4 regions of the Paraburkholderia sp. SECH4 genome follow, and region 4 is predicted to be linked to each of the others. Evidence: riboswitches for the same ligand, from Rfam matches in the RefSeq annotation. Region 4 holds a riboswitch; each other region holds the start of a gene.
The links. Region 4 has a riboswitch for cobalamin ahead of cobA (uroporphyrinogen-III C-methyltransferase). Riboswitches for the same ligand answer to the same signal wherever they lie in the genome.
Positions count from the first base shown of each region.

Region 1: it holds a riboswitch for cobalamin, as region 4 does, so the genes downstream of both, M0D67_RS33995 (TonB-dependent receptor) here and cobA (uroporphyrinogen-III C-methyltransferase) in region 4, are expected to answer to the same signal.
Region 2: it holds a riboswitch for cobalamin, as region 4 does, so the genes downstream of both, M0D67_RS17140 (oxidoreductase) here and cobA (uroporphyrinogen-III C-methyltransferase) in region 4, are expected to answer to the same signal.
Region 3: it holds a riboswitch for cobalamin, as region 4 does, so the genes downstream of both, M0D67_RS07100 (CbtB-domain containing protein) here and cobA (uroporphyrinogen-III C-methyltransferase) in region 4, are expected to answer to the same signal.

Region 1 is NZ_JALOCP010000038.1:10,082-17,848, forward strand. Features, by position in the region: gene M0D67_RS33960 (LysR family transcriptional regulator) at 1-583, shown strand, start outside; gene lgt (prolipoprotein diacylglyceryl transferase) at 727-1,632, shown strand; gene M0D67_RS33970 (SIMPL domain-containing protein) at 1,733-2,464, opposite strand; gene M0D67_RS33975 (EVE domain-containing protein) at 2,661-3,119, opposite strand; RNA gene ssrS (6S RNA) at 3,211-3,392, opposite strand; gene M0D67_RS33985 (cell division protein ZapA) at 3,486-3,797, opposite strand; gene M0D67_RS33990 (hypothetical protein) at 3,794-4,150, opposite strand; cobalamin riboswitch at 4,358-4,615, shown strand; gene M0D67_RS33995 (TonB-dependent receptor) at 4,706-6,601, shown strand; gene M0D67_RS34000 (iron ABC transporter permease) at 6,629-7,684, shown strand; gene M0D67_RS34005 (ABC transporter ATP-binding protein) at 7,681-7,767, shown strand, end outside.
Region 2 is NZ_JALOCP010000011.1:86,327-94,093, reverse strand. Features, by position in the region: gene cobM (precorrin-4 C(11)-methyltransferase) at 1-379, opposite strand, end outside; gene M0D67_RS17155 (cobalt-precorrin-6A reductase) at 426-1,148, opposite strand; gene M0D67_RS17150 (cobalt-precorrin-5B (C(1))-methyltransferase) at 1,145-2,233, opposite strand; gene cbiE (precorrin-6y C5,15-methyltransferase (decarboxylating) subunit CbiE) at 2,233-3,579, opposite strand; cobalamin riboswitch at 3,664-3,843, shown strand; gene M0D67_RS17140 (oxidoreductase) at 3,936-5,546, shown strand; gene M0D67_RS17135 (precorrin-8X methylmutase) at 5,539-6,165, shown strand; gene M0D67_RS17130 (precorrin-2 C(20)-methyltransferase) at 6,166-6,897, shown strand; gene cobJ (precorrin-3B C(17)-methyltransferase) at 6,885-7,767, shown strand, end outside.
Region 3 is NZ_JALOCP010000003.1:366,437-374,203, reverse strand. Features, by position in the region: gene M0D67_RS07120 (2OG-Fe(II) oxygenase) at 1-124, shown strand, start outside; gene M0D67_RS07115 (VOC family protein) at 399-1,208, opposite strand; gene M0D67_RS07110 (ABC transporter substrate-binding protein) at 1,266-2,450, opposite strand; gene M0D67_RS07105 (CbtA family protein) at 2,677-3,423, opposite strand; gene M0D67_RS07100 (CbtB-domain containing protein) at 3,435-3,656, opposite strand; cobalamin riboswitch at 3,699-3,838, opposite strand; gene M0D67_RS07095 (histidine phosphatase family protein) at 3,893-4,585, shown strand; gene M0D67_RS07090 (alpha/beta hydrolase) at 4,663-5,673, opposite strand; gene M0D67_RS07085 (MFS transporter) at 5,717-7,075, opposite strand; gene M0D67_RS07080 (alpha/beta hydrolase) at 7,072-7,767, opposite strand, start outside.
Region 4 is NZ_JALOCP010000068.1:3,964-11,730, forward strand. Features, by position in the region: gene cobN (cobaltochelatase subunit CobN) at 1-2,725, opposite strand, end outside; gene cobW (cobalamin biosynthesis protein CobW) at 2,732-3,835, opposite strand; cobalamin riboswitch at 4,020-4,293, opposite strand; cobalamin riboswitch at 4,373-4,601, shown strand; partial or broken gene cobA (uroporphyrinogen-III C-methyltransferase) at 4,825-5,541, shown strand; gene M0D67_RS42205 (cobalamin biosynthesis protein) at 5,581-6,093, shown strand; gene cobO (cob(I)yrinic acid a,c-diamide adenosyltransferase) at 6,090-6,692, shown strand; gene M0D67_RS40385 (cobyrinate a,c-diamide synthase) at 6,696-7,767, shown strand, end outside.

The sequences.
Region 1 (7,767 bases), on a different contig from region 4:
CGACGTGCAGATCGACGAACTGGTGGCCGGGCGCATCGACGCAGGCCTCGTGATCGCGCCGCTGCCGTCGCGCCATGCCACCCAGCTCTCGTGGCTGCCGATCGCTCGCGAGCCGCTGGTGATCGCGATGTCGACGGATATGGCGCAGCGCGTGGGCCGCGCCGCCGGCTCCAAGGCTGACTCGCACGCGGAGTGGCTGGAAACGCCCATCAGCCTGCGTGACGTCGCCGACGAGCCGCTCGTGATCTTCCCAAGACGTCTGGCGCCAGGCTTTTATGACATCATTATGGATTGCTACGGCGTGGCGGGCCTGGCACCCCGGGTCGGCCAGGAGGCGATCCAGATGCAGACGATCGTGAGCCTTGTGTCGGCCGGGATGGGCGTCGCACTGGTGCCGCAATCGTTGCGTAATCTGCGCCGCACGGGTGTCGTGTACCGGCCGCTCTCCGAATCGGTGCCGGCGATCGAGACGGGGCTGGTCTGGCGCACGGCGGAGGTGAGTCCGGTGTTGGCCGGCTTCATCGAGATCGTCCGAGCGCACGCGGCCACCATGGAGGCGCAGTTCGCGGCGCCTCGTGTTTAGGCGAGCTTAGGTGAGCCGCTGCCGCGAACGCATTGCAAGCGAAACCGTCCAACGCATGCGCCGCATGATGCGCCCACCGCCGGCTGCTACTTGAAACTCGACTAGAAATCCGCTTCTGAACCTGAACTGCCCATAACAACACGATGCTCATTCACCCGAATTTCGACCCCGTTGCCATTCATCTGGGGCCGCTTGCTGTGCGCTGGTATGGACTGATGTACCTCGTTGCGTTCATCGCGGCGATCGTCGTCGGCCGCTTGCGGCTGCGTTTGCCGTACGTCGCCGCGCAAGGCTGGACCGCTAAGGATATCGACGACATGCTGTTTTACGGCGTGCTCGGTACGATTCTCGGCGGCCGGCTCGGCTACGTGCTGTTCTATAAGGCGAGCTTTTACTTCGCGCATCCGCTCGACATCTTCAAGGTGTGGGAAGGCGGCATGTCGTTTCACGGTGGCTTCCTCGGCGTGACGCTGGCGATGGTGCTGTTCGCCTATCAGCGCAAGCGCTCGTGGTTGCAGGTCACCGATTTCGTCGCGCCAATGGTGCCGACCGGGCTCGCGGCAGGGCGCCTCGGCAACTTTATCAACGGTGAGTTGTGGGGCCGCGTGACCGATCCGTCAGCGCCCTGGGCGATGCTGTTTCCAGGCGCCGCGCCCGATGATGCCGCGTGGCTCACCGCGCATCCGCAACTGGCCGCGCAATGGCATCTGAACGACGTGTTCGCGCAATATCACATGCTGCCGCGTCATCCGTCGGAGTTGTATGAGATCGCGCTGGAAGGCGTGGCGCTGTTCTTCGTGCTGTTCTTCTTCTCACGCAAACCGAAACCGATGGGCGCGATTTCCGCGGTGTTCCTGATCGGCTACGGCCTTGCGCGTTTCACGGTGGAATTCGCGCGTGAGCCGGATGACTTCCTTGGGCTTCTGGCAATGGGTCTCTCAATGGGCCAATGGCTCTCGCTGCCAATGATCCTCGTGGGCATCGGGATACTGGTGTGGTCCTATCGCCGTGCGCGGCGTGAACCGGCGCAGACGGTCGGTGCGAATTGAGCGCTACGTTTTATCGTAGTGAGCTGAGTAGCCAATGGAAAAAAGCCACGGCATGCCGTGGCTTTTTTTCATTGCAGCGGTACTTCTGGCGTAAAACGCGCTACTTCATCTGCACCGAGCCCGACACATTGACTGTTACCGTCGACGTGCCGCCTTCGATCGGCACCGGCGCGGATGCCTTAGCATCGGCACCCATTGCACGTGCGCTCATCATCATCATCGGACGGGGCATGACGCCGTTGTGGCCGACGTTGACTTCACGAATCGAATAGCCGTTGTAGCCGAACGCCTGCGCCGAAGAAGCGGCTTGCTCGCGGAACGACTTGATGGCTTCACCGGTGAGCTTCTGCTCCGCTGCACGCTGCGCTTCAGGCGACAGCGAGAACTGCACGTTGCCGACCTGCATGATCGATGCCATCTGGCCTGCGAGTTTCGACGCCGCGGCGAAGTCGTGCGACTCGAGCACAACTTCAGTACGGCCGCGCCATGCGGAAATGCGGCCGTCACGATCGGTGGACGGGTAGATAGAGAAGGAGCCGGTGCGAGCTGTTACGCCGTTCACGCCCTTGGCTTTTTGCAGCGCTGCGTCGGCGCGTTGGTTCAGCGTGGAGGTGAGCGCGGACGGATCGCTCGCTTCCTGCTCGTAGAACAGCGTGATATCGACGACGTCTTGCGGCACCTCAGCGCTTGCCTGTGCATTCAGCGACAGCACGCCGGCGGGCTGATACTGCGTCACGCCTTGCGCGCGGGCCATGGCCGGCGTCAGTGCGAACGCGGCAGGGGCGGCGCATACGAGAGCGAGAGCGAGTGCACGTGCGGTGTTTTTCGTCATTTTTGGACTCCTTGCTTGAACAGGTTGTGCACGATTGGAGCGAACTCCATGCGATGGCACAACGTTTGCGAGTCCGTTAGGCGCTTGTAACCTGAGCTTGGTTCCCTAATTTGACGTTTGCTCAACGTTTGCTTTCATCCGCGCACAGACTTGCGCGTGAAACAAGCCGCAACGGATCACATGTGCGTATGCAACGTTAAACAAGACGTTTGGTGATGAAGCGCCATTCAGCTTCGGTCACCGGCGTGATCGACAGGCGGTTGCCTTTGACGAGCACACGCATGTCCTTCAATTCCTCATGCTCGCGCAGCGCGGCAAGCGGAATCAACGGGATCTTCTTCTTGAACACCACATCGACGAGTAGCCAGCGCGGCGTTTCCTGCGACGACTTCGGGTCGTAGTAGGGGCTCTTCTTATCGAATTGAGTGGGGTCCGGATACGCGGTGGACGATACCTCCGCGAGCCCCGCAATGCCTGGCTCCGGACAACTCGAGTGATAGAACAGCACACCGTCGCCGACCTGCATCGTGTCGCGCATGAAGTTGCGCGCCTGATAGTTGCGCACGCCAGTCCACGGCAACGTATGGTGCGGTGCCTGGGCAAGATGGTCGATGCTTGCTTCGTCCGGTTCGGACTTCATTAGCCAGTAGCGCATGAATCGAATTGAACGTTAAAGGTTTGATACAGCAAGAAAAATCGAGGCCCAAAGAAAAACGGCACCGAACCGAAGTCCGATGCCGTTTGAATAGGTCCCCGCCTTAGCCGCTAGGCCGGCATCCTGAACCGGGGGTTCAGAATTGGTCGCAGTTAGCAGCACTTCGGGTACATCAGACAGAGTGACGCGCACACCCGTGCTACAAATTTCCACAACCGTGCACATGGCATTGGTTCAAGGAATATATGACCTTGGCGAACCAGGCAGGGAAGTCAAACCGATTGAATTCAAAACGTTTGCATGAATCTTTGCTCATGCACCTCGTTTGAATCCGCAGCCGATCTCAGGACCGGCTACAAGATACTTTTACATGCTGTACTGCTGAATCACAGTACCCAGTTGCTCGTTCATCTGGTGCATTGTACGCCGGATTTCTTCAGCGGGAAATGCTTCTCCGTGCCGCACGCTGCTTTGCAGCTTAAGCAGTTCCGATGCCAGCGACAGCGCGGCCATGACGGCAATGCGATCCGTGCCGCGCACGTTGCTGCTATTGCGGATCTTCGACATCTCGGCGTCGACGCGTGCAACCGCTTCAAGCAGCGCGCCTTCAGTTTCCGGCGAGCAGGCGAGACGATAGGGCACGCCGAGAATCGATACTTCGATCTGCTTGGTGGTCATGCATTTTCTCCATGGCGGGTGACGTCGCTCTCCGCTTCTTCCTCATGCGGCGCGGCCTCGAGCAGATCGAGCTGATTATCAGGCTCGCTGTGCGCGCGGGCCCGCGGCAGTTTTTCGAGGATCGCATTGAGGCGCACCTGTGCGTCGTCGATCTTTGCCGACAGCGCGTCGCGTTCCGCCTGCAGCGCATCGCGCTCCTCGCGCATCAGCGCGAGTTCCGTGCGTGTGGCCTCTGCTTCGGCACGCGTTTGGGCGAGCTGATCTTCGAGCGCGAGCCGCGCTTCATTGTGGCGTTGGCTGATCGTAATCAGCTTGCCGATATTCTGTGAAAGTGTTTCGAGTTCGGTGAGCATCTGCTGCGTCCTCTAAAGACATCGCATTTTAGCGCGGAATGTCGCAGGTTCCGACAATTGTCTCGTTTCGAGACGTAACAACATCGCTTTGTGCCGGCTTTTATCGACCATATGATGAAAAACAACTCATGCATCGGACAATAACCTGCACTTAACAGAACAGTTTGCGCACGGATTAACCATTCTTGACGGACCTGAAGGCCGCTCCTAAACTGGCCGCACTTTGGTGCTCGCGCACGCTTTTCCACAGTGTGCGCAGTTAAACGGGAAGCAGGGCGCGCGCCTCGTCTGAACGCGCTAACCTGCGCTGCCCCCGCAACGGTAAGCGACCGCATTCGTCATGCAGGTCGATCCTGATCGCGTGTTTGAAGCTGAACACGCGAGTGTGCCACTGCGCGTCACGCGTGGGAAGGCGGGATCGATGTGTCGCCAGCCCGAATACCGGCCAGAGGGAGAGGTTCGTTCCCGCGCAAACGTAAAACAACGCGGGCGCCTCGTTACGCATCGGCCCGCGGGGAAGCGGGCCGCGCACGCTATCCACAGGAATGTCATCCCATGCTGTCCCCCATCGCTCGCGCGGCGTTGCTCGCCTTTGCGAGCCTGCCGCTCGTCGTGCATGCGCAAGCTGCTGCTGCTTCTTCGTCGCCGTCTTCTTCTTCTGCCGATACGGGGGCGACCGGTTCGTCACCCGCGGTGTTGTCGCCCGTTGTCGTGACCGCGGAGCGCGGGCCGCAACCGCTCGCCGATGCGATCCCACAGACCACGCTGTTCGATCAGCAGGACATCGCCGATACGACCGCGACCGATTTGCCCGGTCTGCTGCAACTCGCGCCCGGCGCGCAAATTTCGCGCACCGGTGGCCCGGGCTCCACGACGAGTCTGTTTCTGCGCGGCGCGTCGTCGACGCAATCGCTTTTGCTGATCGACGGCGTACGGGTCGACTCCGTGAGCCTGGGCGCGCCGCAACTCGCGCAGATTCCGCTCGACCAGATCGATCACGTCGAAGTGGTGAATGGCAACGTGTCCGCGCTTTACGGCTCCGGCGCAATTGGCGGCGTGGTGCAGGTGTTCACCAAAGACGGCGGCGACCATCCGCCGCGTTTCAATTTTTCGGTGGGCTATGGCAGCTATCACACGCAGACGCAGCAAGCCGGTGTGAACGGCGCGCTGGATAAAGACGGCAACACCACCTTCAGCATTTCGCTCGCGCGCTCGAAAGACGACGGTTTTTCGTCGCTCAATCCGTCACAGGCACCCAACGCGAATCCGAACGCGAACGGCTATCTGAACGAAAGCATCTCGGCTTCGCTGCGTCACAAGTTCAGCGACAAGTGGGACGCGGGCGTCACCTATTTCCAGTCGAACGGCAATAACAGCTACGACAACGCGTACGGTGTGCCGACCGATCTGAACAACCTCTACAGCAAAGTGCGCCAGGTGTCGGTGTTCGCGAACGGCAAACTGACCGACTGGTGGACCACGCACTTCATCGTTTCCGAAGGCGACGACCGCAGCGTGGCGAATACCAACGGCATCTACAACGGCCGCTTCGATACCGACAATCGCCAGTACACGTGGCAAAACGATTTCGCGCTCGCCGCGCAGCAGAAACTGCAGGTCGGCTATGAGCATCTGGACCAGAGCCTCGACTCGGATACGTTCGCCGCTCCCGACCGGCATGTGGATTCGGGCTTTGTCGGCTACACGGGGCGCTTTGGGCGCAATCAGATTCAGGCCAACGTGCGGCGCGATCAGTATTCCGATTTCGGCGGGGCGAACAGTTACTATCTCGGCTACGGTTTCGACATCACCGAGCATTGGAAGGCGACTGCAAGCTATTCGGATTCATTCCGCGCGCCGAGCTTCGACGATCTGTACTATCCGCTCAGCGGCAATCCGTCGATTCAACCGGAGCGCAGCCATTCGATCGAAGCAGCGTTGCAGTACGCGTCGAACGCGCTTGGTGTGATGCGTCTGAGCGCGTTCCAGACGCGTTATTCGAATCTGATCGACTACGAGCAGGTTACGCCCGGCATCTATCTGGCCGAGAACGTCGGCCGTGCGAAGGTGCAGGGGCTCGAAGGATCGTGGAGCGGCCATGTGGGCAAGACGGATGTGCGCGCGTCGGTAACGCTGCAGAATCCCGTCGACCTCGATAGCGATACCGATCTGGTGCGGCGTGCAAGGCGCTTCGCGTCGCTGGCGGTGAATCGCAGCATTGCCGGGTGGCGTGTCGGCGGCGAGTGGATCGTCAGCGGCGCCCGTGAAGATAGCAGCGGCACGCTGGGCGGCTATGGCGGGGTGAATCTGTCGGCGCGCTATAACATCACGAAGGCGTGGTATGTCGCCGCGCAGATCCAGAACCTGTTGAACAAGGACTATGAAACGGCCTACTCGTATAACTCGCCGCGGCGCGGTGCGTATGTCACGGTCGGTTGGCAGCAGCAGTGACGAACGTATTTGCATGAGAACGCGCCGATGAACCGTAGCTCGAGCCCGATGTCCACGACCACGTTGCGCGTGATGAGCGCGAAGCGCGCGGCCGCGATCTGGCTCGTGCTCGCGGCAGTCGCGCTGGTTGTGCTGATGGCGTCGCTCGCGTTGGGCAGCGTGTCGCTCGCGCCAGCGCGCGTGTTGGCGGCGTTGCTGCCGTCGCACGCGTCGCATGTCGAGTCCGGCGATCTTGCCGGTGAGATCGTGCGCACGCTGCGTTTGCCGCGCGCGCTGGCCGGCTTCGCGTGCGGCGCGTTGCTTGCGCTGGCCGGTGCGCTGCTGCAAGTGCTGTTGCGCAACCCGTTGGCCGAACCCTACGTATTAGGCGTCTCCGGCGGCGCGGCGACATTCGCGCTGGTCGCGATGATCGCCGGTTGTGCGTGGTGGATCGTCGATGCCAGCGCGTTCGCCGGCGCCTTCGTGTCGATCCTGCTGGTGCTTGGCCTCGCACGCCGTGAGTTGTGGCGAGGCGAGCCGCAGGATACGTCGCCGCGTTTGCTGCTGACCGGCGCGGTGATCGCGGCCGGCTGGGGCGCCGTCATCACCCTGTTGCTCAACCTTGCGCCGGACAATCGGTTGCGCGGCATGCTGTTCTGGCTGACCGGCGATCTGAACGGCGGCGCGATGCCATGGACGGCGCTCGCCGCGCTCGTCATCGTGCTGGTGGCGATCGTGCCCGCAGCACCGCGTCTGAATGTGCTGCTGCGGGGCGACGCCGCCGCGCAGGCGCTCGGCGTTGCTGTGATGCCGCTGCGCTTGCGCGTGTATCTGGTGGCGTCGCTGGCGGCCGCCGCGGCTGTGACCACGGCCGGCACGATCGGTTTTGTCGGGCTCGTCGTGCCGCATATGCTGCGGCTCGCTTTCGGCAACGATCAGCGCATGCTGCTGCCAGCAGCGGCGCTCGGTGGTGGTGTCGCGGTGATGGGCGCGGACCTGATTGCGCGTACTGTGATCGCACCGGCGCAATTGCCGGTCGGCGTGATCACGTCGATCGTCGGCGTGCCCGTGTTCCTGTGGATGCTGTTGCGCAGGCGCCGATGATGAACGCACACAACGCCCCGCATTCGGCGCTTAGCGCGCAACGCCTGACCTTGCGTGCGGGCATGCGCACCTTGCTCGACGCG
Region 2 (7,767 bases), on a different contig from region 4:
TGGGCAAGGTGAGTTCGCAGCCGAGGGTCGCCGCGCATGCCGCGGTTGCCGTCACGCCCGGTACGATCTCGTAGCGAATGTCGAGTTCGCGAAGTCTGCGGATCTGCTCGCCGATCGCGCCATACAAGGACGGGTCGCCGGAATGCACGCGTGCCACGTCCTGGCCTTTGTCGTGTGCGGCCTTGAGTAAGGCGACGATCTGATCGAGGTCGAGCTCGGCGGTATTGACGACTTGCTCCGCGCTATGCCCCTCTAACACAGCGGCCGGCACCAGGGAGCCGGCGTACAGGATCACCGGGCAGCCACGCACGAGGCGCTGCCCTTTCACCGTGATCAGTTCCGGGTCGCCGGGACCCGCGCCGATAAAAAACACCGTCATTCACTACTCCATGATTCGTTTGGCCGGCATGACATGCATGCGCCATTTAACCTATGACTTGCAATGCTTCCAGCAAGTCGGCCACGCTTGCAAAATCGCGATCGACTGCGGGCAATGCAGGGCGCCGCAGCATGACGACCGGCAAGCCGCGTTCGCGCGCGACTTCGAGTTTCGCTTCCGTGGCGCTGCCACCGCTGTTTTTGCTGACGACGACATCGAATGCTTCCGCGCTGAACAGCGCTCGCTCCCCTTCGAGCGTAAACGGCCCGCGTGTCGCCAGAATCCGCGCACGTGGATTGGCTTCGTGTGCGTCGAGGCAGCGTATTGTCCAGAACTGCTGCGGCGGGATTTCGTCGAGATGCGCGAGCGGTTCGCGTCCGAGCGTGAACAGTGGCCGCTTGAATGAAGAAAGCGCGGCCGTAAGTTCGGTCCAATCGTCGACCATGCGCCAGTCGTCGCCAGCTTGCGGCTGCCAGCCCTCGCGGCGCAGCGCCCAGCACGGTACCTGCACGGCGCCGCTCGCTTTCGCGGCATTGGCGCTGATCTGCGCGGCGTACGGATGTGTCGCGTCGATCACGAGGCTAATGCGTCTGTCCTCGATATAACGCGCCAACCCTTCGCTGCCACCGAAGCCGCCCACGCGCACCTCGCATGACAGATCGTCCGGCACCTTGCCAAGGCCCGCGAGACTGTACACATGCTCAGGGCCGAGCTGTCTGGCGATCCGCAAAGCGTCGCCGGTGCCGCCGAGCAGCAGGACCCGCATTATTGCGCGGCTCCGATCAGATTGCCCTGGCGATCGATCGCAAACATTTCGACCGCGACCTGCGGCGGCACGATAGCGCGCGCGACGGCCAGCGCGTGACGGCAGACGATATCGCCGAGTGGTACCTGCCGCGCGTGAGCCAACGCGACCGCCTGCTGACTCGTATTGGCGGCGAGGATCGCCGCCTGCAACGCGTCGTCGGCGCCATACTCCGCAGCCCAGGTCGCAAGCCGTTCCAGATCGATGCTCGAATTGCGGCTATGCAGATCGAGATGCCCGGCCGCCAGTTTGCTGAGTTTGCCGAAGCCGCCGCACACGCTCAAGCGCTCGACCGGCGCACGCTTCATATGCTTGAGCACCGCGCCGACGAAGTCGCCCATTTCGATCAGCGCGATGTCCGGCAGACCGTAATGCGCGCGCATCGCGTCTTCGCTTGCGTTGCCGGTGCAGGCCGCGAGATGCAGGTAACCGTTCGCCCGCGCGACGTCGATGCCCTGATGAATCGATGCGATATAGGCCGAGCACGAGAACGGCCGGACGATGCCGGTAGTGCCGAGAATCGACAAGCCGCCGAGAATGCCGAGGCGCGGGTTCATCGTTTTCAGTGCAAGTGCTTCGCCGCCTTCGACGCCGATCGTCACTTCGAAGCCGCCGCCGTACCCATGTTCCGCCGCGAGCTCGGTCAGATGCTCGGTCATCATCTTGCGCGGGACCGGATTGATCGCTGGTTCGCCGACGGGCAGCGTGAGGCCGGCGCGCGTCACGGTGCCAACGCCTGGCCCTGCGCGGAAGATCACACCCGGTTCGGCAAGCAGTCGCACGCGGGCGAATACGATCGCGCCGTGTGTCACGTCGGGGTCGTCGCCAGCGTCTTTCACCGTGCCCGCTTCCGCGCCGTCGGCGGTCAGGCGGCAGAACACCAGCGGCATCGGCACATGCTGGCCCTTCGGCAACACGATCTCCGCGACCTCGCTGACGATACCCGCGAGCAACAGACGCGCGGCCGCGAGCGACGTCGCGGTGGCGCAACTGCCGGTCGTGTAGCCGCTACGCAGCGGCGCGGGTTGTTCGGGCGTCTCTTCGCGCATTACGGGTGGGGTGGTGAGTCTGCGGGGGTGGCTGAGGTGCCGGATGTGCAAATGGCGGCATTGATGCCACTAGCGGCGTTCGTGCTGCTCGTATTGCTCGTGCTGTTCGCGCCGCTCGCACGGAACGTGCCGTCGGCGCCGTCAGCCAGCTTCGTGACCTCCAGCAGCGTGATCGGCAGCGCCTGGCGCCACGTATCGAAGCCGCCAAGCGGCTGTGCGTCGGCCAGCGCAATGCGGGTCAACGTGCCACCGTGTTGCTCACGCCACGCTGCCAGCGCGGCCTCGCCTTGCAAGGTCACGGCATTGGCAACCAGACGTCCGCCGTCGCGCAGACGCGCCCAGCACGCGTCGAGCACGCCCGGCACCGTCACGCCACCGCCGATGAACACGGCATCCGGCACAGCCAATCCTTCCAGCGCATCAGGCGCGCGGCCAGCCACCAGTTGCAGACCCGGCACGCCCAACGCATCGCGATTGTGCTCGATGAACCGCTGCCGCTCCGCGTGCCCTTCGATCGCAATCGCGCGGCAGGTCGGGTGCGCGCGCATCCATTCGATGCCGATCGAGCCGCTGCCCGCGCCCACGTCCCATAGCAATTCGCCGGGCGTCGGCGCGAGGCGTGCCAGCGTGATCGCGCGGACGTCGCGCTTGGTCAACTGACCGTCGTGGCGAAAGGCGTCGTCGGGCAAGCCGACGGTCAGCGGCAAACGCGGGGCGCCTTCCGTTGCACGGCATTCAAGCGCGATCAGGTTCAACGCTGCCACTTCGCCCGCAGACCACTGGTCCGCACGGCCATCGATACACCGCTCCAGATCGCCGCCCAAATGTTCCAGCACGGTCATCCGGGTCGCGCCGAAACCGCGCGCATTCAGCAGTTCGGCCAGCGCGGCGGGCGTGCGCCCATCGGCACTCAGCACGAAGACGCGCGCGCCGTCGTGCAGATGAGCATTCAGCGTCGGCAATGGCCTTCCCACCAGCGAAACCGTGGCGACGTCCTGCAACGGCCAGCCAAGCCGCGCGGCCGCCAGCGACAACGACGACGGCGCCGGCAATACCCGCAACTCGCCTGCCGGCAACTGCCGCGCGAGGGTCGCGCCGACGCCGAACAGCATCGGATCCCCACTCGCCAGCACACACACCGACCCCGTACGCTCGGCCAGCAAAGGCGCGAGATCGAACGGCCTGGGCCATGCCTCACGGCGCGCGGCGAGGCGTGCGGGCAGCATCGCCAGATGACGTTCGCCGCCATAAACCACCGACGCTTCCAGCAAAGCACGCCGCGCGGGCCTCCCCAAGCCGGCGAAGCCGTCATCGCCTATGCCCACCACGGTCAGCCACGCCGGCATGCATCCATCCTCATTCTGTATCTTCAAATAATGCGCTGTGCCACGCCGATCAAAGCGTCCAGCCTCGTTGTGCTGTTCGAAAAAAGGCATAATACAGCCGCCGGTGCCCTTCGGGGCCGAAGAGGGAACACAGTGTTGCTGTGGCTGCCCCCGCAACTGTATGCAGCGAGTCCGCCTGCGCTCCGCGCCACTGGTTCGACCGGGAAGGCCGCGGCGGACCATGACCTGCCAGCCAGGAGACCTGCCGGCCAGACTGTTCGTGCCAGCCTACATCGGGCGGGGTGTACCGATGCCGCAGCAATCGCCGCTTTGCGGCTTGCTCGGGCCGTCGCGCGACGCTAAACCCGGTGTCCGTCTTGAATCAAGCTTCGCCCTCCACTGCTTTGCCCGATGCGGCCCTCGCGCTGCGGCCCTCGGCGTGCCCGGGGCTGCTGCGCATCGTCGCGGCGCGCGATGGGGGGATTTGCCGGATCAAATTGCCCGGCGGTGAGTTGAGCGCGGCGCAGGCCGCGGTGATCGCCGACGTCAGCGAGCGGCATGCGGCCGGTGTGGTCGAGCTGACCAATCGCGCGAATCTGCAGGTGCGTGGCGTGCGAAGCGGGCATGAAGCGGCGTTGATCGCGGCGCTGGTCGATGCGGGGCTTGGGCCGATTCGGGCGACCGGTGCGGTGGATGCTGACAGCTTGCTGCTAAAGACCTTGGCAAATACTTCAACCGCATCTCGGTTCGGCGCAGCGGATGCTTCGAATACGCGACCGACGACCGCACGACAAGCTCCTACCGCAATTTCGGCGTCCGCTGCGGACGATGTGCGCAATGTGATGGTGAGCCCAACTGCCGGGCGCGATCCATTTGCGCTGTTCGATACGAGGCCGCTTTGCGTCGAACTGCTCACGTTGCTGCAATCCGAAGCGCGTTTCGCGGCGCTATCGCCCAAATTCGCGCTACTGCTCGATGGTGGTGAGCGTCTTGCCAGACTCGATCATCCACATGATGTCTGGCTCGCGGCGACGCAAGCTGAAGACGGTGTGCGATTTGTGCTTGGATTGGCAGGTTGTCCGCCTGCTGTGGCGAACGCGGACGTTGACGTCAATGCCGATGCCGATGCCGATGCCTTCCCGCATATCGCGCGTACCGGCTCGCATAGCGCCGTTGACCATCCTCATCCGAATTACGCAGGCGCTCTCGCCGCAGTGCTGCCCGCGCAAGTCACAGACCTCGTCCGCGCGCTGCTGCATACGTTCCTCGATCTGGCCGCCCCAGATGCCACGCGCATGCGTCACCTGCTCGCCACGCATCCCGTCGACGCGCTATTGCAGCACGCTCAAACGTACGTCGATTTCCCACTGTCACGCGACACATCGCTTGCAAACTGGCTACGCCCCACGGCCGCCGATACCACGCTGCGACTCGGCGCGCACGCACAGCGAGTCGTGGGAATGCTGCACGTAGGCGGCCAACCGCCGCTCGGACGCCTCGACGCCACGACCTTGCGCGGCCTCGCCACGCTCTCGCAACAGCAAGGCAACGGCACGCTGCGCATCACGCCCTGGCAAAGCGTGTTACTACCGGATATCGCAGCCGATGCCGCACCCACCGTGCTCGCTGAAATGAACGCGCTAGGCCTCGCATGCGATCCAGCGCAGCCTATGACACGTCTGATCGCCTGCGCCGGTTCCACAGGCTGTGCAAAAAGCCTCGCCGACACCAAAGCCGATGCGTTACGGCTAGCAGATCGCTTACCCGACGGCGTCGACGTCCATCTGAGCGGCTGTCCGCGCTCATGCGCTGCCGCACATTGCGCGCCGTACACGCTGCTGGCTGCGGCGCCCGGCATCTACGACCTTTATCGACGCGACGGCCAGCCGGGTTTCGGCTCGCGCGTCGCGCACCAACTTACGATCGAACAAGCCGCCGACATGCTCGCCCCATTGGCATACCCGGCCCGGAGCCCCTCAGATGCTTGATTACATTCGCGACGGTCAGGAGATCTATCGCCAATCCTTCGCGACGATACGTGCGGAGGCCGACTTGTCGCGCATCCCTGCCGACCTCGAGAAACTCGCGGTGCGCGTGATCCATGCCTGCGGCATGGTCGACGTCGTTGAAGATCTTCAGTTTTCCGAAGGCGCAGGCACCGCGGGCCGTACGGCACTGGCGCAAGGCGCGCCGATTCTGTGCGATGCCGGCATGGTGGCGCAAGGCATCACGCGCGCACGCCTGCCCGCGAACAACGACGTGATTTGCACGCTGACGCATCAGGACGTGCCCGCACTCGCACGCGAACTCGGCAATACGCGCTCGGCGGCTGCGCTCGAATTGTGGCGGGCCCGGCTGGCCGGCAGCGTCGTCGTGATCGGCAATGCGCCGACCGCCCTCTTTCACTTGCTCGACATGCTCGATGCCGGCGCAGCAAAACCCGCACTGATCCTAGGTTTTCCGGTCGGTTTTGTCGGCGCGGCCGAATCGAAAGCGATGCTTGCCGAAGACAGTCGCGGCGTGCCCTACGTCGTGGTTCACGGTCGACGCGGCGGCAGCGCGATGGCCGCCGCTGCCGTGAACGCACTGGCGACGGAGGTCGAGTAAATGACGGTGCAAGGACGTTTATTCGGACTGGGCGTGGGCCCCGGCGACCCTGAGCTCATCACACTGAAAGCGCTGCGCTTGCTGAAAGCGGCACCCGTGGTCGCGTATTTCGTCGCAAAGGGTAAGAAGGGCAACGCCTTCAGCATCATCGAGGCGCATCTGCATGACGCTCAACAGCATCTGCCGCTCGTTTATCCCGTCACGACCGAAGCGCTCGAACCGCCGCTTTCGTATGAAGTGATCATCGCCGACTTCTATGACACCGCGGCGGAGGTCGTCGCCGGCCATCTCGACGCGGGCCGCGACGTAGCGGTGATTTGCGAGGGCGATCCGTTTTTCTACGGCTCGTACATGTATTTGCACGACCGCCTCGCGGCGCGTTTCGAAGCCGAAGTCGTGCCCGGCGTGTGCTCGATGCTCGGCGGTGCAGCGGTACTCGGCTCGCCGCTGGTGTATCGCAATCAGAGTTTGTCGGTGCTCTCCGGCGTGTTGCCTGAAGACGAACTGCGGCGGCGTCTCGCCGATGCCGACGCTGCCGTCATCATGAAACTCGGCCGCAATTTCGATAAGGTGCGGCGCGTGCTCGGCGAACTGGGACTCGCGCATCGTGCGCTTTATGTCGAACGCGCGACCATGGGCAATCAGCGCATCGTGCCGCTTGACGAAGTCGACCCGATGGCCTCGCCGTATTTTTCGCTGCTCGTGGTGCCGGGGGAAAAATGGCAAGGTTGACGCCGCCCGCGATCGTGATTCTCGGTGCGGGCGCGCTGGAGACCGCACGGCGTATCCAGATGTTGTATGCCGGTTGCCAGGTGCATGCCTTGCAGGGCCGAGTCGAGGCTGACGTCTCATACACGGAACTCCGCACGCATCTGTGTGATCTGTATGCGCGCGGTACGCCGATCATCGCGTTGTGCGCCGCCGGGATCGTGATTCGTTGCGTCGCGCCCTTGTTGTCGAATAAGGGCGTCGAGCCGCCGGTGCTGGCCGTTGCAGAAGATGGGAGTGCGGTCGTGCCCTTGCTCGGTGGACTTGCGGGAGTCAACGTGATGGCTCGCGAGATTGCGGCTGCGTTGAACGTGTCGCCTGCGATTACAACGAGTGGCGAACTGCGCTTTGGAACGTGTGTGCTCAATCCGCCTGAGGGCTATGCGCTTGCCGATATAGCGCAAGGCAAGCGCTTCGTGTCTGATCTGCTGGCGGGTGAAAGCACGCGCATCGAGGGTGAAGCGCCGTGGCTCGATGACGCGCAATTGCCTCGCTCTGAATCCGCACGTCTCGCGATCCGCGTGACGCCACGTGCGTGGGATGGGCGGGATGATGAGTTGGTGATTCATCCGCGGAGTGTGGTGGCGGCAGTGACCGTGCCGAGTGCCGCTGCGCATTCCAATACGGATACGGACCTCGGCGCAAATTCCGGTGCTGATTCGCAGACGGCTTCCGGCGCTCGAATCGCCGCGCTGGTACAAGAGGCATTGGACGCGCACGGTCTTGCACCACTCTCGCTCGCGGCATTGCTGGTTCCTTCCGAACACATGGCAAACCCGGCGCTCGCCGATGCCGCGGCGAGCCTGAACGTGCCGCTGCGTTTTGCCCAGGCGG
Region 3 (7,767 bases), on a different contig from region 4:
GGTTCATCACCGGCCGGTGCAGGGCACGCGCGGCGTGTATCGGGTGAATCTGCGACACGGCGTGAGCCGCCTGCGGTCGGGTCACCGGCACACGCTCGGGGTGATTTTCCACGACGCGACCTGATTGCGCTCCACACGATGACCACCCGTCCCGGCTGGACGCGCCGCCAAGCCACGGACCGGTCCCGTGTTCAATTGGGCGCTTAGGAGTAGGAGCGCGTAAGCGGCGATGGGATTTGGACTTTGTTTGTCCACGGCGTTAAGGGACGGTAGCTGTTGTGAACTTGTCCACAGAAAATGTTCGCAAGCCTGTGGATAACAACCCCACAACAGCGCCAACTACTTGATCCACTTAACTTCCTAAGCGCTGCACGCTGCGCGCCGAAAGGCGATTCCCCTCATCCCGCGACGATCTCGAACCACGCGCCATGCGTGCGATCACGGTCGAGCACTCGCGACTCCGCTTTACCATCAGCGCGCAAAGCGACACCCAACACCCCTTCCCCACGCGTGGCGAGTTGCCGGCGCAACGCCGCGCCTTCGGGGGTAACACTCGCGGCATCGACATGCACGGGGCTCAGCAACACAACCGACGCATCGCCAATCGACACCGTCGCCGACGCTGCCCCAAGTCCCGGCAAAGCCACCGTCCGCGCGTCCGCAAAACCAAGCAACGCCCGATACCGCTGCAAACTCGCCTTCAAATCCTCCACAGCGACCGTCAAGCTCGCCACCCCTCGCACACCGTTCGCATGTTCACGCACCGCGCCTTCAGCCACACGCAGATCACGCGGCGTGATATCCCCGCACAGGAATGGCAAGTCGCTGGTTTGCGGGCGGCCGGTCTGCCACTCGAGCCGCGCGCCGTCCGGGCGGACGCGCCCACCTGCCTGTGGCCCGTCGTATTGCAAGCCCCGCCCATGCGCGGCGTCAATCACAGCAGCCACGCTCGACGGCAACAACGCGTAATCAACAAATCCATCGCCATGACGCTGCCCCACATCCCACCAGCGACGCTGCGGCGCCGCCTGCAAGAAAGCGATCAGCTCGATGTAACTGCCATCGGCGAAACCGATCAGCGCGTTATGCGTCACGCCATCGGCATGTGTACCGCCTTGCTGCACGGTGAAACCGAGCGCCGTGAAATCTTCAATGGTCTGCGTCAGGTCGTGGACGCGAATCACAATGTGGTCGAGTAAAAGGCTCATGGCACAAAAGTCGTGAATGTTGTGAATGATCGGAGCGTTCGACATACAGCGAAATACCTACTTCTGGGCAACCGTCGCCTTACTCTCAAGCAACGCCCACTTGTCGTTCTTCACCACCACGTTGATGTTTTTCACGCCGATCACACGACGCGTCGCCGGATCGAAATTGGCCTTGCCGAACACGACGCTCGGAATGTCGTGCAGCTTCGGCAGCGCATCGCGCACAGCTTTGCGGTCGGGACCGCCGGCGCGCAACGCATAGGCGGCGATGATGACGGCGTCATACGCATAAGCGTTGAACGCGTCCGGCTCGCGGTGGTATTTCGCCTCGAAGCGTTTAACGAAGCTTTGCACTTCAGGCCCGGATTCACCGGGGAAGAAGCTGGTGTTGGTCGCCACGCCGTTGACGGCCTCACCGCCGAGTTCGAGGAATTTCGGCGAATACACGGAACTGGCTGCGGCGATCGGCAGGTTGATACCGCTTGTGCGCGCCTGGCGGGCGATCTGCGCGCCGTCGGAGTAGTACGAGATCAACACGATGCCATCCGGATTCGTAGCGCTCACGCGCACCAGCGTCGCGCGGAAATCTTTCTCGGCCGACTGATAGCCCTCGGCCGCCACGACTTGCGCACCGCGTTCGTTGGCGGCTTTGACGAAGACGTCCTTGCTGGTGCGTCCCCAGTCGGTGTTCAGATAGAGCACGGCGATGCGCTTGAGGCCGAGCGTTTTCACGGCGAGGTCGGCAAGCAACGGCTGCGCGTCGGCCTGGCTGACTGACGGGCTCCAGATGTAGTCGCCGCCTTTGGTGAAGTCAGGATGCGAGTTGGTGAAACCGAGTTGCACGAGGCCGGCATGCTGATAAATCGGCGACGCCGCCATCGAAGCGGGACTCGAGAAGTCGCCGAGTTCGATCAGGATGCGCGGGTCGTTGACGAATTTCTGCGCGATCGTGATGGACTGGCGCGGGTCGCTCTGGCTGTCCTCGAAGACGTAGTTCAGCGGGCGGCCGTTGATGCCGTTGTGGCTGTTGATCTCATCCAATGCAAGATCGAAGCCGGCTTTCCATTGCGCGCCGTACTGAGCGTTCTGTCCGGTCAGCGGGCCGCTGACGCCTATCAGGATCGGATCGCCCGAAGGTGGCGCTGCGATTGCCGTTGTCGTCGTTATTGCCGATGCGGCCAGCAGCAGAAGTGTCGTGATGCGAGTGGCCCATGATGGGCGCAGGTTTGATGTATTCGACATGGCTCCAGGCTCGGTTTGCTTGAGATTGGAGTGAGTGTCGGATTTGCCCCGGCTTCGGGCAACCAAGCGATTCGCATAACGTTATGCGGCCATGGAACTTGTCCACAGAAAATGTTCGCAAGCCTGTGGATAACATTCCTGCAAACGCGCCAAGTACTTGATGTATTTGGTTTCTCTCGCGCTGCACGCCGGCGTGACCGCGGCTCGCGCGGTCACGCCATTCACATCAAAGGTAAGCGGACTTCGCGGCGCTGCGGCTCGCGGGAGCCAGCAATTTGCTTCGCTCGACGAGGGCGCCGAACAGCAGCCCAACTGTCGTCCACATAACCACCTGCATGCCGATGGCCGCGACGCGGAACTTCCACAGCAGCACCGCCGGGAAAGCCGCCGGCACTTCGTTGATCGTCGGCATCGACAGTTGCACGGCAGCAATGATCACGACGAACACCAGGCCCGCCACAATCGAGCCATTCCACGCGCCCAGCTTCAGCGCCGCGCGGCGCCGAACCTTCAGCGAGAACACCATTGCGGCCAGCGAGATCGCGATCATCAGGAAGAACAAGCCGGTCCGCGTCCCGATCGTCTCGGGGTCGCCCACCGAAGGGGGATTCGCCGGGTACTTGATGTTCGGAACGATCACCAGCGCAATAAACGCGCCAAGCGCGAGCCATGCGGACAACGCGCGCGCACTCAGCGCGCCGACGCGGCCATACGCATACGCGAACACCAGCGAGAACAGGCCACCGAACGCGGCGCCGTACGTGACCACGCCAGTCAACAATCCCAGGCCCGCCTGGGTGCCGCGGCTCACCAGTTCGGGTTCGGGCGCTTCGCCTTTGGCGGCGTCGGCCTTTTCCTCGAAGGAAATCGCCTGATCGACCTGCGGTTCGCCCACCAATCTCGCGAAGCCGAACGTGAGCAATCCCGCGGCGATGCCTGCAAGCATCCCGCGTACCAACAATTTACCAACCATGTTCGACTCCGTTAGTGGCAGGGAAAGCCGAGCAGATGGCGGCCGTCGTGCACGAATTCATGCACATACATGCCAGGCACCAGCGACGTGGCACCCTGTTCCGCACCAACGAAATACAGCGCGAGCAACAGCAGCAAGCCGCCAAACACGACCCAAGGCAGCAATTCACGCAGCGGAATCGGCGTGGGTTGGGCGACAGGCTGTGTCGTGGAATCGAAAACAGCGTTGGTCATAATGGACATCTCCTGGGGGTAACGCGCCCCGATAGTCGATTGAAGAGGGATGGTGCGAAGCTCAGGTCTGGCTTTCGGCTCATGAATGCCGATTACAGTGGCGCGACCGCGCCGGGCTCTCACCGGCTTCCGTGCTTCGCAGTGACGCTATTCTACGCGCTAAACTTTGCCTCCCGGCAATACAAAGCATGTACGCGGCGTCCCGCTTTAGTCCGGTCTTTATGGAAATCAACTGAATGGACACACGGCTGTTACTGATCAGCCACGCATCGACCGCGGCGATGCGTGCGGGCCGCTTCCCCGCCGACGACCCGCTCGACGCACGCGGCCTCGCCGAAGCAGCCGCCGCACGAGCGCGCCTGTCGATTCCGGACGACGCGGCGGTTTTCGTCAGCCCGGCCGTTTGTGCGCGCGACACGGCGTCGGCCTTGGGGCTCGGTGCCGCGGCTCTGAGCCAGGGTGCATCGGTCGACGAGGGACTGGCAGACATGAACTACGGCCTGTGGCATGGCCGCCGCCTTGCCGATCTCGCAGTCGAAGCACCGCACGACATCGCCGCGTGGACACATGATCCCGACGCAGCCGCGCACGGCGGCGAGTCGTTCAGTCAACTCGTGAAGCGGGTGGGACAGTGGCTCGATGCGTTAAACGATGCGTGGAGCGAGGACGTGACCCGCGCAACAGACCGTGCATCAAATGATGGAGCGAACGAGGCAAGGAATCGTACGTTACGCGAAAAAACGAGCGTCATCCCGAGCACCACGCAAAACGTGGTCGCCGTCACGCACGCGCCAGTGATCCGGGCCGCCATTGTTCATGCGCTCGGCGCGTCGCCAGCCGTGTTTCCGCGCATCGAGATCGCGCCGCTCTCGATGGTCGAGTTGCGACGCTCGCGACGCGGCTGGACATGGTGGCCGGCGTCGCAATAACGGCGGCCGCGAGGAGTCGCGGTCTTGTTCATGTCGGCACAGTCCTTTGAAAGGTGGCCTTATGGCGGTAGCACGGTTCATGCCTTGCCGAACAACGCCGCCAGCCCCTGCACCGATGCAAAAATCCCCTTCGCATCGTGCCCAACGCCGTCGATCACAAACGTACGATGCTTCGCCGCCCCTTCCGGATGCCGCGACGCCATATAGCGCGCGTAAGCCAGTCCGCGCCCCAGCCGATGCTCGCCTTGAGTCTGCGCGGCGCATGAACGGTCGAGAGCCGAATGCTGCGGATCGCAATCCGCGCCGCCGAGCAGCACGGTGACGTCACGACGCGCATAGCGCGATTCAAGCGCATCAGCAGAGCCCGCCTCCCCGCCACTAGAAGCATAGGCCGGCAACTCTTCGAGCCCATACTTCCAGCGATTGAACGACGGACACGCCGCCGCATCGAACGCCGCGAATGCACCGGACGCGGTCGGCCGCATCGCATCGAAGTACACATACGACGAAGGATTCGCGACCACATAGCGCAGCGCGATTCCGCGCGCGACGAGCGGCGCCTCACCTCGCGTCACCACGGCATAGCGCTGCACCACCTGGCCACCACCCGAATGCCCGGCGATCACCACCTCGGTTAGCGACGCAAACTGCTCGCGCGACGCCAGCGTCTGCAGGATGGCGTCGAGCACATCGAACGAACTGAGCGGCGCCGGACCTTCGGCGTTGTCGCCGCCCATCCAGCCAGTCCAATCCCAGTGCAGCGTGGATGACGGCAACACATGCGCGCTAACGTCGGCACTCGCGAGGAATTGCGGCACGATCAGCAGCGTATCGGCTGCATCGCCACCAGCAAGTGCGCACGCGCGCTCCGCCAGATGGAAGTACGTGTCCGCGTTGCGCAGGCGTCCGTGAATCAGAATCACGGCGCGCTTGACGTCACGCGTCGGCGCAAGCCAGTCGCCGTTCGCGAACACCGGCACGGTGCCGCTGCCCGCAGGCGTCGCGACACTCAGATGCCGGCTGCCGACGACAGCGACCGGACGTTCATTCGGCGCGCGTTCGTCATCTGTGATCAAAGGCTGGGTCATGCAATAAGCTCGTGGGTCATCTAATCAGTCTGGCTAGAGGCGGTTAGCGCGTGACGAACTTCGCCGTTGCACCGCCCGGCTCACGTCCCGAACGCGTGAAATACACCATCGCGAGCGACACGCAACCGGCAAAAATCAGGTAGAACGCCGGCGTCAAACTGCTGCCGGTCAGATGCGTCAAGGCGGTGATGGTGAGCGGCGCCATGCCGCCGAACAGCGTCACCGCAATGTTGTACGACAGCGCTACGCCCGCCGAACGGCTACGCACCGGAAACAGCGTCGCGAGCATGCCGGGGTGCGAACCGGACATGGCGGCGAGGAACACCGTCGCGACCATCTGCGCGATGAACAGATGCCCCGGCGTGGGATTCGTCACGACGAAGTGATAAAGCGGATATACGCAGACCATCCACGTGATTACGATCGGATAGAACAGCCGGTACGCGCCGTAACGATCGGCAAGCTTGCCGGACAGCGGAAACAGGAACAGATTCAGCACGCCCGACACGAACGCGCCGAGCAGCGCGGTGGACAGCGGCAGATGCAATTGCCGCTCGACATACACCGACAGATACGAGTGCCACACATAATTGGTCGCCGCGCCGATGATGATCACGCCCATCGCGCAGATCGCCGCGTCGCCGTTATCGCGGAAGAACTGGCGCACCGTCACACGTGGCGGCTTATCCTTTTGATCGAGCAAGCGCTCGAACTCCGGCGATTCCGCCACGCGATGCCGGATGTAGAAACCAAACGGCCCCGCCAACGCGCCGAACAGAAACGGCAGGCGCCAACCCCATGCCACCAGTTGCTCATGCGTGAGCTGCGTGGTCAGCAGATAACCGACGCCTGACGAAAGCAGCAACGCGAACGCCTGCGCGGACATATTGAAGCTGCCGTAGAACATCTTCTTGTGCGACGGCGCATACTCGACCAGCATCGCCGAGGCCGTCGCGAACTGCCCGCCCACCGAGAGCCCTTGCAACAGCCGCGCGAGCACCACGAGCAACGGCGCCGCGATGCCGATGCTGGCATAACCCGGCGTGAGGCCCATCAACAGCGTGCTCGCCGCCATCGAAATGATCAGCAGCGAAAGCGCTTTGCGCCGCCCCGCCCGGTCCGCGTAGATACCGAACAGAATGCCGCCGATCGGTCGCACGATAAAGCCGACGGCGAACGTGGCGAGCGTCAGCATGATCGACACGAAGCCACTGCCGCCGGGAAAGAACACCAGCGCGATGATCTTCGCGAAGTAGCCGTAGATCAGAAAATCGAACCACTCGAGTCCGTTGCCGAGCACCGAGGCAAAGATCGCGCGCCGCACCATCGGCGGGCTCAGTCCGTTCGATGCCTCCGCGGTGGACGCCGCACCGTCACGCTGATTCACGCTCGCCCCACTCATTGCTCGCATCCTTGGGTGTCGAACATTGCCGACAATGCGCAGACCGACGTCAGCATGCGCGCGCCGTTGTGACCCACACCTGGCACGACATGAAAACTCTGCTTCAGCCCTTCCGGATGACGCGACTGGATGTACCGGTAATACGCCTCCGCACGCGCAACGCGCTGCGGACCTTGCGCTTCGGCGGCACAGCTTCTATCGAGCGCGCTTTGCTGCGGATCGTCGTCCGCGCCGCCGACCAGGTAGTCAATACGGCGCGACGCATAAGTCGCTTCGAGTTGTGCGGGCGAGCGGTCGTCGAGGTATGGCGGCCGATTGTCCATGCCGTATTTCCATTGATTGAAATCGGCGCATTGCGCGGCATCGAACGGCGCCGATACACCTTGCTCGGTCGGCCGTTGTGCATCGAAATACGCATACGTCGACGGGCTCGCCACCACGTAGCGCACATCGATGCCTTCGTTCGCCAGCACGTCGATGTTATGCGCCGCCACCGCGTAACGCTGCACGACCTGCCCCCCGCCTGAATGCCCGGCGAACACGACGTGCCGCAGATTCGGAAACAGCTTGCGATCCGCGAGACGCGTAACGATTGCGTCCAGCACCGCGTACGAACTGACGGGCAGCGGCGCCCGCGCCGCTTCGCCACCCATCCACGCGTCGCCGGTCCAGCGCAGCAGATCGGCCGGTTC
Region 4 (7,767 bases):
GGCCGATCGCGCGCGGATAGTCGCCCTTCTCCTGCAAATGCCGTTCAATCAACTGCTGCGCGGATTTCAAACCGAGCGACCATGCCGCTTGCGTCGGCACTGCGCGCGTATCGACCGAATAGAAATTGCGGCCGGTAGGCAGCACGTCGGGCCGTCCGCGCGACGGCGAACCGCTCGGCCCCGGCGGCACGAAACGCCCCTCAAGGCCGCGCTTCAGGTTCAGCATTTCCTGCGGACCGCAGGCGTCGAGCCGCGGCAATACGTCGTTGCGCAGACGTTCGATCACGCGTTCGGCTTGCGGCAAAGTTCCGCTTGCGGGCGCCGCATCGGACGTTTCATGGCCGCACACTTCACGCAACATCTCAGCCGCCAGCAGTTCCAGACGCTCGCGTGTATCGCCACAATGCCGCCAGGGCGCATCGCTCACCCGCTGCAATACCTCAGGACGTGGACCGTCCCACGCCGCAGCCCAGTCCACCGACAACGGATCGAACAGATGATCCATCAGCAGATCGCGCGCCAACGCGTCGATCAAACCAGCCTTGCCGCCCTGGCCATCGCCGACCGGAAAGCGCCCCAGCGCCAGCAACGTATCGCGCCGCTGCACACCCTCAGGCGACTGCCCGAACGTATGCAAGCCGTCGCGAATCTGCGCCTCCTTCAACTCGCACAGCCACGCATCGACGCGCGTCAGCAGCGCATCTTCATCGTCCTGGCCGTTCGGCTCCGCAAGACTCAACTCGTCATGCAGCTTATGCTCGACGATGGTCGCGAGAATGGTGCGCCTCAACAGCTTCGAGCGGCGCGGGTCGACCATCAGTGCTTCATAGTATTCGTCGACCTGGCGCTCGAGGTCCTGCAACGGCCCGTAACTTTCGGCGCGCGTGAGCGGCGGCATCAGGTGATCGATGATGACGGCCTGCGCGCGACGCTTCGCCTGACTGCCCTCGCCCGGATCGTTGACGATGAACGGATACAGATGCGGCATCGGGCCGAGAATCAGATCGGGCCAGCAGGCATCGCTCAACGCGACGCTCTTGCCGGGCAGCCATTCGAGATTGCCGTGCTTGCCGACATGCACGACCGCGTCGATGCCGAACTGATGACGCAGCCAGAAATAGAACGCCAGATACGCATGCGGCGGCACGAGTTCAGCGTCGTGATAGCTCGCGTAATCGCCCTGCTCGCGCGAACGCGACGGCTGAATCCCAACGAACACCTGCCCGCAACGCCAGCCCGCGATCATGAAACGGCCGCGCCGCAGTGTCGGATCCTGCTCGGGTGAGCCCCAACGCGCGTTCAGCGCATTGCGAGCTTCGGCGGGCAACGCATTGAAGTACACAAGATAGTCGTCGAGCGCGAGGCTTTGCAACGCAGGCCGCAAGTCACGCACGACCGGATCGTTGGTCACGCCTTCGGTCAGCTTCTTCAACAGCGCGTCACCGTCGGCGAGCAGCTCGGCCACGCGATATCCCTCATCGCGCAACATGGACAGAATGCCGACCACCGAGGCCGGGGTGTCGAGCCCTACGCCATTGCCGATGCGCCCTTCGCTCATCGGATAGTTGGCGAGGATCAGCGCAAGTTTCTTGTCCGCGTTATCGAGCGTGCGCAGACGGCACCAGCGGCGGCTCAATTCGGCCAGAAAGCCGACGCGTTCGAGGTCCGGTTGGTAGCGGACCACGTCGACTTCGGTATGCGGACAACGATAGGCGAGGCCCTTGAAGCTGATCGCCCGCGTGATGATGCGGCCGTCCACTTCCGGCAGCGCAATATGCATGGCGATATCGCGCGAGTTGAGGCCCTGATTGTCCTTGACCCAATCCTCGCGATTGCCGCCGCTCAGGATCACCTGCATCACCGGCGCGTCGCCGGCGAGCGCAAGCGGCTCGGGGTCATCGATAGCGGACGCGGCGAATGCGGTTGTATTCAGCACCAGCGCGACATCATGTTGCGCGCACAACTGCTGTACGACGTCGCGGCTCATCGCGTCTTTAAGCGAGGTAATCGCGATCGGCAGCGGATTCAGGCCTTGCGCTTCGAGCGCATCGATCAGGGCGTCGAACACGGCCGTGTTGGCCGCTTGCAGATGCGCCTTGTAGAACAGAATCGCAGCGACCGGCGCGCCCTCCCGCCAGCGCGCCTGCCAGTCGGCAATGGTCGGCGTGTCGCGTTCGGGATGGTAGAGCGTCGCGGCAGGCAACGCGCGCGGCAGCGCAGGCTCGCGCCCCCAGCCAAGCGCGCGGTACGCGAGAAAGCGCAGGAACGCCTCGGCATTCTGCGGGCCGCCTTCACGCAGATAGCGCCATAGCTGATGACACAGATCGGCGTCGGCGGTGCTGCGCGCGAGGAGATTCGGGTCTTCCTGCAGATCGCCGGAGAACATCGCGAGCGTCTGCTGCTTGCGCTCGGCGAGCGCGACCACCTGTTCGATGCCGTACGGCCAGTACGCCTCGCCGCCGAGATGATCGACCACCACGACACGCGCATGCTGCAACACGTCTTCGACATAGAAATCGACCGAAGCCGGTTGCCGCAAATACGTGACGTTCGCAAGCCGCACGCTCGGAAAACCCGCGCCCAGACGAGGAAACACGCTCGCGAGCAACGACAGCGTGGTATCCGCGGAGCTGAGCACCACGATATCGGCGGGCCGTTGATCGATCCGGATCACGCCCTGTGTATCGTCGACAAAACCGCCCGGCGTAGTGCGCAGCAGATGCATGACAGGTTACGCCTGTTGCGGCTGGGCGCTGTTCGCGACGGCGCCCAACGCAGCGTCGAATGCCTGTTGCAGCGCGGCCTGGTCGAGGTCTTCGCCGATCAGCACGAAGCGGCTTTGTTGCTCTGCGCCCGTTTCACCCGCTTGCCAGCGCCGGTCGAAATAACTATCGAAACGACGGCCCACGCCCTGGATCACCAAGCGCATCGCCGCACCCGGCAACGCCGCGAACCCTTTCACGCGGTAAATCGTGTTGGTTTCGACGAGGCCCTGCAACGCGGCGATCACGGCTTCGCGCGACGAAACATTCGCGTGCACCACCACCGAATCGAACTCGTCGTGATGGTGATCGGCGTCTTCGGCCGAACCGTGATGGTCGTGGCGCAGATGAATCGTTTCTTCCGACGCCGCTTCAAGGCCCAGCAGCGTATGCAGGTCGAGTTGACCCATCTGCGCGCGCACGATCTTCACTTGCGGCGGAATTTCTTCGCGGATGGTGGCCTCGACAGAAGCCTGCTGCGCGTCGTCGAGCAGATCCGTTTTGTTCAGAATCACCAGATCGGCCGCCGACAATTGGTCTTCGAACAATTCGTGCAACGGCGATTCGTGATCGAGATTCGGATCGGCCTTGCGTTGCGCATCCACGGCGACCGGGTTGTCGGCGAACTGGCCGCTCGCCGCGGCCGGGCCGTCAACCACGGTAACGACCGCGTCGACGGTAAAGCTATTCTTGATCTGCGGCCAGTTGAACGCCTGGACCAGCGGCTTCGGCAATGCGAGGCCGGACGTCTCGATCAATACATGATCGATCTGCTCGCGGCGCTCCACCAGCTTTTCCATCACCGGGAAAAACTCTTCCTGCACGGTGCAGCACAGGCAGCCGTTCGCGAGTTCATACAGTTGCCCTTCGGTTTCGACGCCGTTTTCATCGCAGCCGATGCCGCAACCCTTGAGGATTTCCCCGTCGATGCCGAGTTCGCCGAACTCGTTGACGATCACCGCGATGCGCTTGCCGCCCGCATGCTGAAGAATGTGCCGCAGCAGCGTGGTCTTGCCGCTGCCGAGAAAGCCCGTGACGATGGTGACGGGGATCTTGCGCATTTGAGTTTGCATCGTGAGGTCCATCCGTAGGAGCTGCTCGTGCACGCCGGCGCATTGTGTACAGGTTGGGCAAACGGGGCACATGCCCCAAACCACGACATTAACCAGACACGGGGACGAACAACGGCGTTGCCGAGGCAACCGAAAAACAGAAAACGAGAATGAGGTCATGAACGCGCCACCGCATCCCCGCGATGGTCGTTCTTCGTAGTCTGGCCGGTATCCGGGCTGGCGAAAGCGCCGCTTCCCCTTCCCGGACGAGTGGTTTCTCGCCCAGTGGTTATATGCCGACGCGGCCTTGCGCGTGGACATCGAAGCCGGCTCCGCGGCGCTCTTGAACGCACCGCTTTTCGCTTACCGTTGCGGGGGCAGCACAGGTTGACCCGGTCCATTGCAGGTGGGCACCCTGTTTCCCGTTTAACTGCATGCGCACGAGCGCGCACGCGAGCACCAAAGTGCGTGCGAGTGTAGGCCGAGCGCCCCGTGCCGTCAAGGAACCGCGGGCTGCGGCAAGGCCTTTCCACAGTGCCGGCGCGGCCCGCCGTGTGCTATCGTATGCGCGCGTTTGGTGCCCGCATATGCGTTCGCATGTGCAGTTAAACGGGAAACAGGCCGCGCTCGCTGCGCTCAACCTGTGCTGTCCCCGCAACGGTAAGCGACCTGCGGTGCTTTCGCATCGCGCATGCGTTTTTGATGCCACTGTCCGACGAATCCGGACGGGAAGGCAAAACGCATGAGGCCGCCAGCCCGGATACCGGCCAGACGCGGAGGCAGCGAACGTCACGCTGCCGGCCGCCGGAATCCGCGAGGGACGGATGTGAAGGCGCTGAAGCACGACGTCGCGCGGCCGTTGGCGTTTCCCTGTGAGAAACGCGGCGAGCAGCGTTATTCGTCGCGCGTAATCCGTAGCACCGCATGACCTCAATTTCCGTCGCCTCCGGCCTCATCGAGCCTCATCCGTTTCCGTTTATCACGACATGGCGCACGCCATGCACGCCGCAATGAGCCGCGCCTGGCTGATCGGCGCCGGCCCCGGCGATGTCGAACTGATGACGCTCAAGGCAACGCGCGCGTTGGCGCAAGCCGATGTGGTCCTGGTCGACGATCTGGTGAACCCCGACGTGCTGCAGTTCGCGCGCGCCGACGCGCTGGTCGTGTACGTCGGCAAACGTGGCGGGCATCCGTCGACGCCGCAGGCCGGCATCGTCGCGCAAATGCTCGAACATCTGCAGGCGGGACGCAGCGTCGCCCGTTTGAAAGGCGGCGATCCGTTCGTGTTCGGCCGTGGCGGCGAAGAACAGCAAGCGCTACATGCCGCGGGCATCCGCGTGGACGTGATCAACGGCATCACCGCCGGGATTGCGGCGCCCGCGGCAATCGGCATTCCTGTGACGCATCGCGATCACGCGCAAGGTGTGGTGTTCGTCACCGGACACGGCGCCGGCAGCGGCGAGCCGGACTGGGCCGCGCTCGTCGCCACGCGGATGACGCTGGTGATTTACATGGGCATGCGGCGGCTGAACGAAATCGTCGACGCGTTGCTCGCGGCCGGGATGAGCGCCGATACGCCGTGCGCGGCGATCGAATCGGCTACGCGCCCCGAGCAACGGCATGCGCTCGCGCGGCTCGGCGAGTTCGCGGATACGGTCTCGCGCGCCGGGCTCGGCTCGCCGGCGATCGTGGTGATCGGCGGTGTGGCGTCGCTGGCGTTGGCGCGGCATGCGGTGAATGTTGGCAGCGAACCCCGCGGACACGCAATGAAAACGCTAACGGTCGGTATCGGTTGTCGTTTGCACAGCTCCGCCGAGGAAATCGAAACGGCTGTACGTGCCACGCTCGGCTCGCATCCATTCGACGAAATCAGCACGATCGCCTCGGTCGACGTCAAAGCCCAGGAAGCCGGCTTACTCGAATTCTGCGCACGTCATGCGCTGCCGCTGAAGCTGTTCAGCCGCGAGCAAATTGCGGCGATCTCCGTGGACGATCCGTCGGCGGCCGCACGCGAGCATCTCGGCATAGACGGCGTCTGTGAGCCGTGCGCCTTGCTCGCTGCGGCGGCCGAATCTGGTGCAGCCAGCGTACCTGGTGCGGCCCATGCATCGGTTGGATCAATTACCCCAGTTGCCTCGTCTGCAGCCGACACCCCCAACGCACGGCTACTCGTGCGCAAAACCGTACACGCCGGCGTCACAGTCGCGATAGCATCGACCACCGCCCGCCCCGCCCGCGAACACACAAACACCGACGCTCAAGAACAGGACCTCCCATGAAGACCGATCCCGAATCCCATCAGCGCATGACCGAACGCCGGCGCGAGGGCCATGAGAAAAAGCAGGCCAGCGCCACCGTCGAAAAAGGTCTGCTTATCGTCAATACCGGCACCGGCAAAGGCAAAACCACCGCAGCGTTCGGCATGGCCGTGCGCGTGCTCGGGCACGGCATGCGCCTCGGCGTCGTGCAATTCATCAAGGGCGCGCTGCATACGTCGGAGCGCGACTTCCTCGGCGCAATCGCCAATTGCGACTTCGTCACGATGGGCGACGGCTACACCTGGAACACGCAGAATCGCGACGCCGACATCGCCACCGCGCGCAAAGGGTGGAACGAAGCACGTCGCATGATCGAAAGCGGCGACTATCAGATGGTGATCCTCGACGAACTGAACACCGTGCTGAAATACGAATACCTGCCGCTCGACGAAGTACTGTCGGTACTGAACGCGCGCGCGGCGATGCTGCACGTGGTGGTGACCGGCCGTCACGCGCCGGACGCGCTGATCGAAGCCGCCGACCTCGTCACCGAAATGCGCATCGTCAAGCACCCGTATCGCGAGCAAGGCGTGAAAGCGCAGCGTGGCGTGGAGTTCTGAGCGATGTCCGCGTGCCCCGCCCTGTTCATTAGCGCGCCCGCGTCGGGCCAAGGCAAGACCACGATTACCGCGGGTCTGGCTCGCTACCATCGGCGACAGGGGCGACGCGTGCGCGTATTCAAGACCGGCCCCGACTTTCTCGACCCGATGATCCTGGCGCGTGCCAGCGGGGCGCCAGTCCTGTCGCTCGATCTGTGGATGGTGGGTGAGTCGGCCTGTCGCAATCTGCTCGCGCAGGCGGCCGCCGAAGCGGATCTGATTCTGATCGAAGGCGTGATGGGTCTGTTCGACGGCACGCCGAGCAGCGCAGATCTGGCAACCACATTCGGCGTGCCGGTACTCGCGGTGATTTCGGCGAAAGCCATGGCGCAGACCTTCGGCGCGGTCGCTTTCGGCCTTGCGCAATTCAGGCCGGAGGTACCGTTTTACGGCGTGCTCGCCAATCGCGTCGGTTCGCCAAGGCACGCGCAAATGCTTGAAGAGACTTTGCCGCCGGACCTGCGCTGGTGCGGGCACATCAGCGGCAACGACGAGATCGAGCTGCCCGACCGCCATCTCGGCTTGCATCAGGCGGCGGAGATCGACGATCTTGACACACGTCTGGATCGCGCCGCCGATGCGCTCGCGCAAACCGCGCTGGCCAAATTGCCGCCGCCGGTCGAATTCGGCACGCCTATAGAAGAAGCACCGCCGCGTCTTCTGGAAGGCAAGCGCATCGCCATTGCGCGCGATGCCGCATTCTCGTTCATCTATCCGGCCAACGTCACGCTGTTGGCGACACTCGGCGCGCACATCGATTATTTCTCACCGCTCGCCGATGAAGCGCTGCCGGAGCATGCCGACGCCCTGTACCTGCCAGGCGGCTATCCCGAACTGCATGCGGAATTGCTCGCCCGCAATCTGCGCAGTGCCGCAACGATTCTCGCGCATGCTGCAGCAGGCAAACCGGTCGTCGCCGAATGCGGCGGTATGCTCTACCTGCTTGAACAGTTGACCGACACGGGCGGCACCACAACGCCGATGCTCGGCCTGCTGCCCGGCCATGCAACAATGCAAACGCGCTTCACCGCGCTCG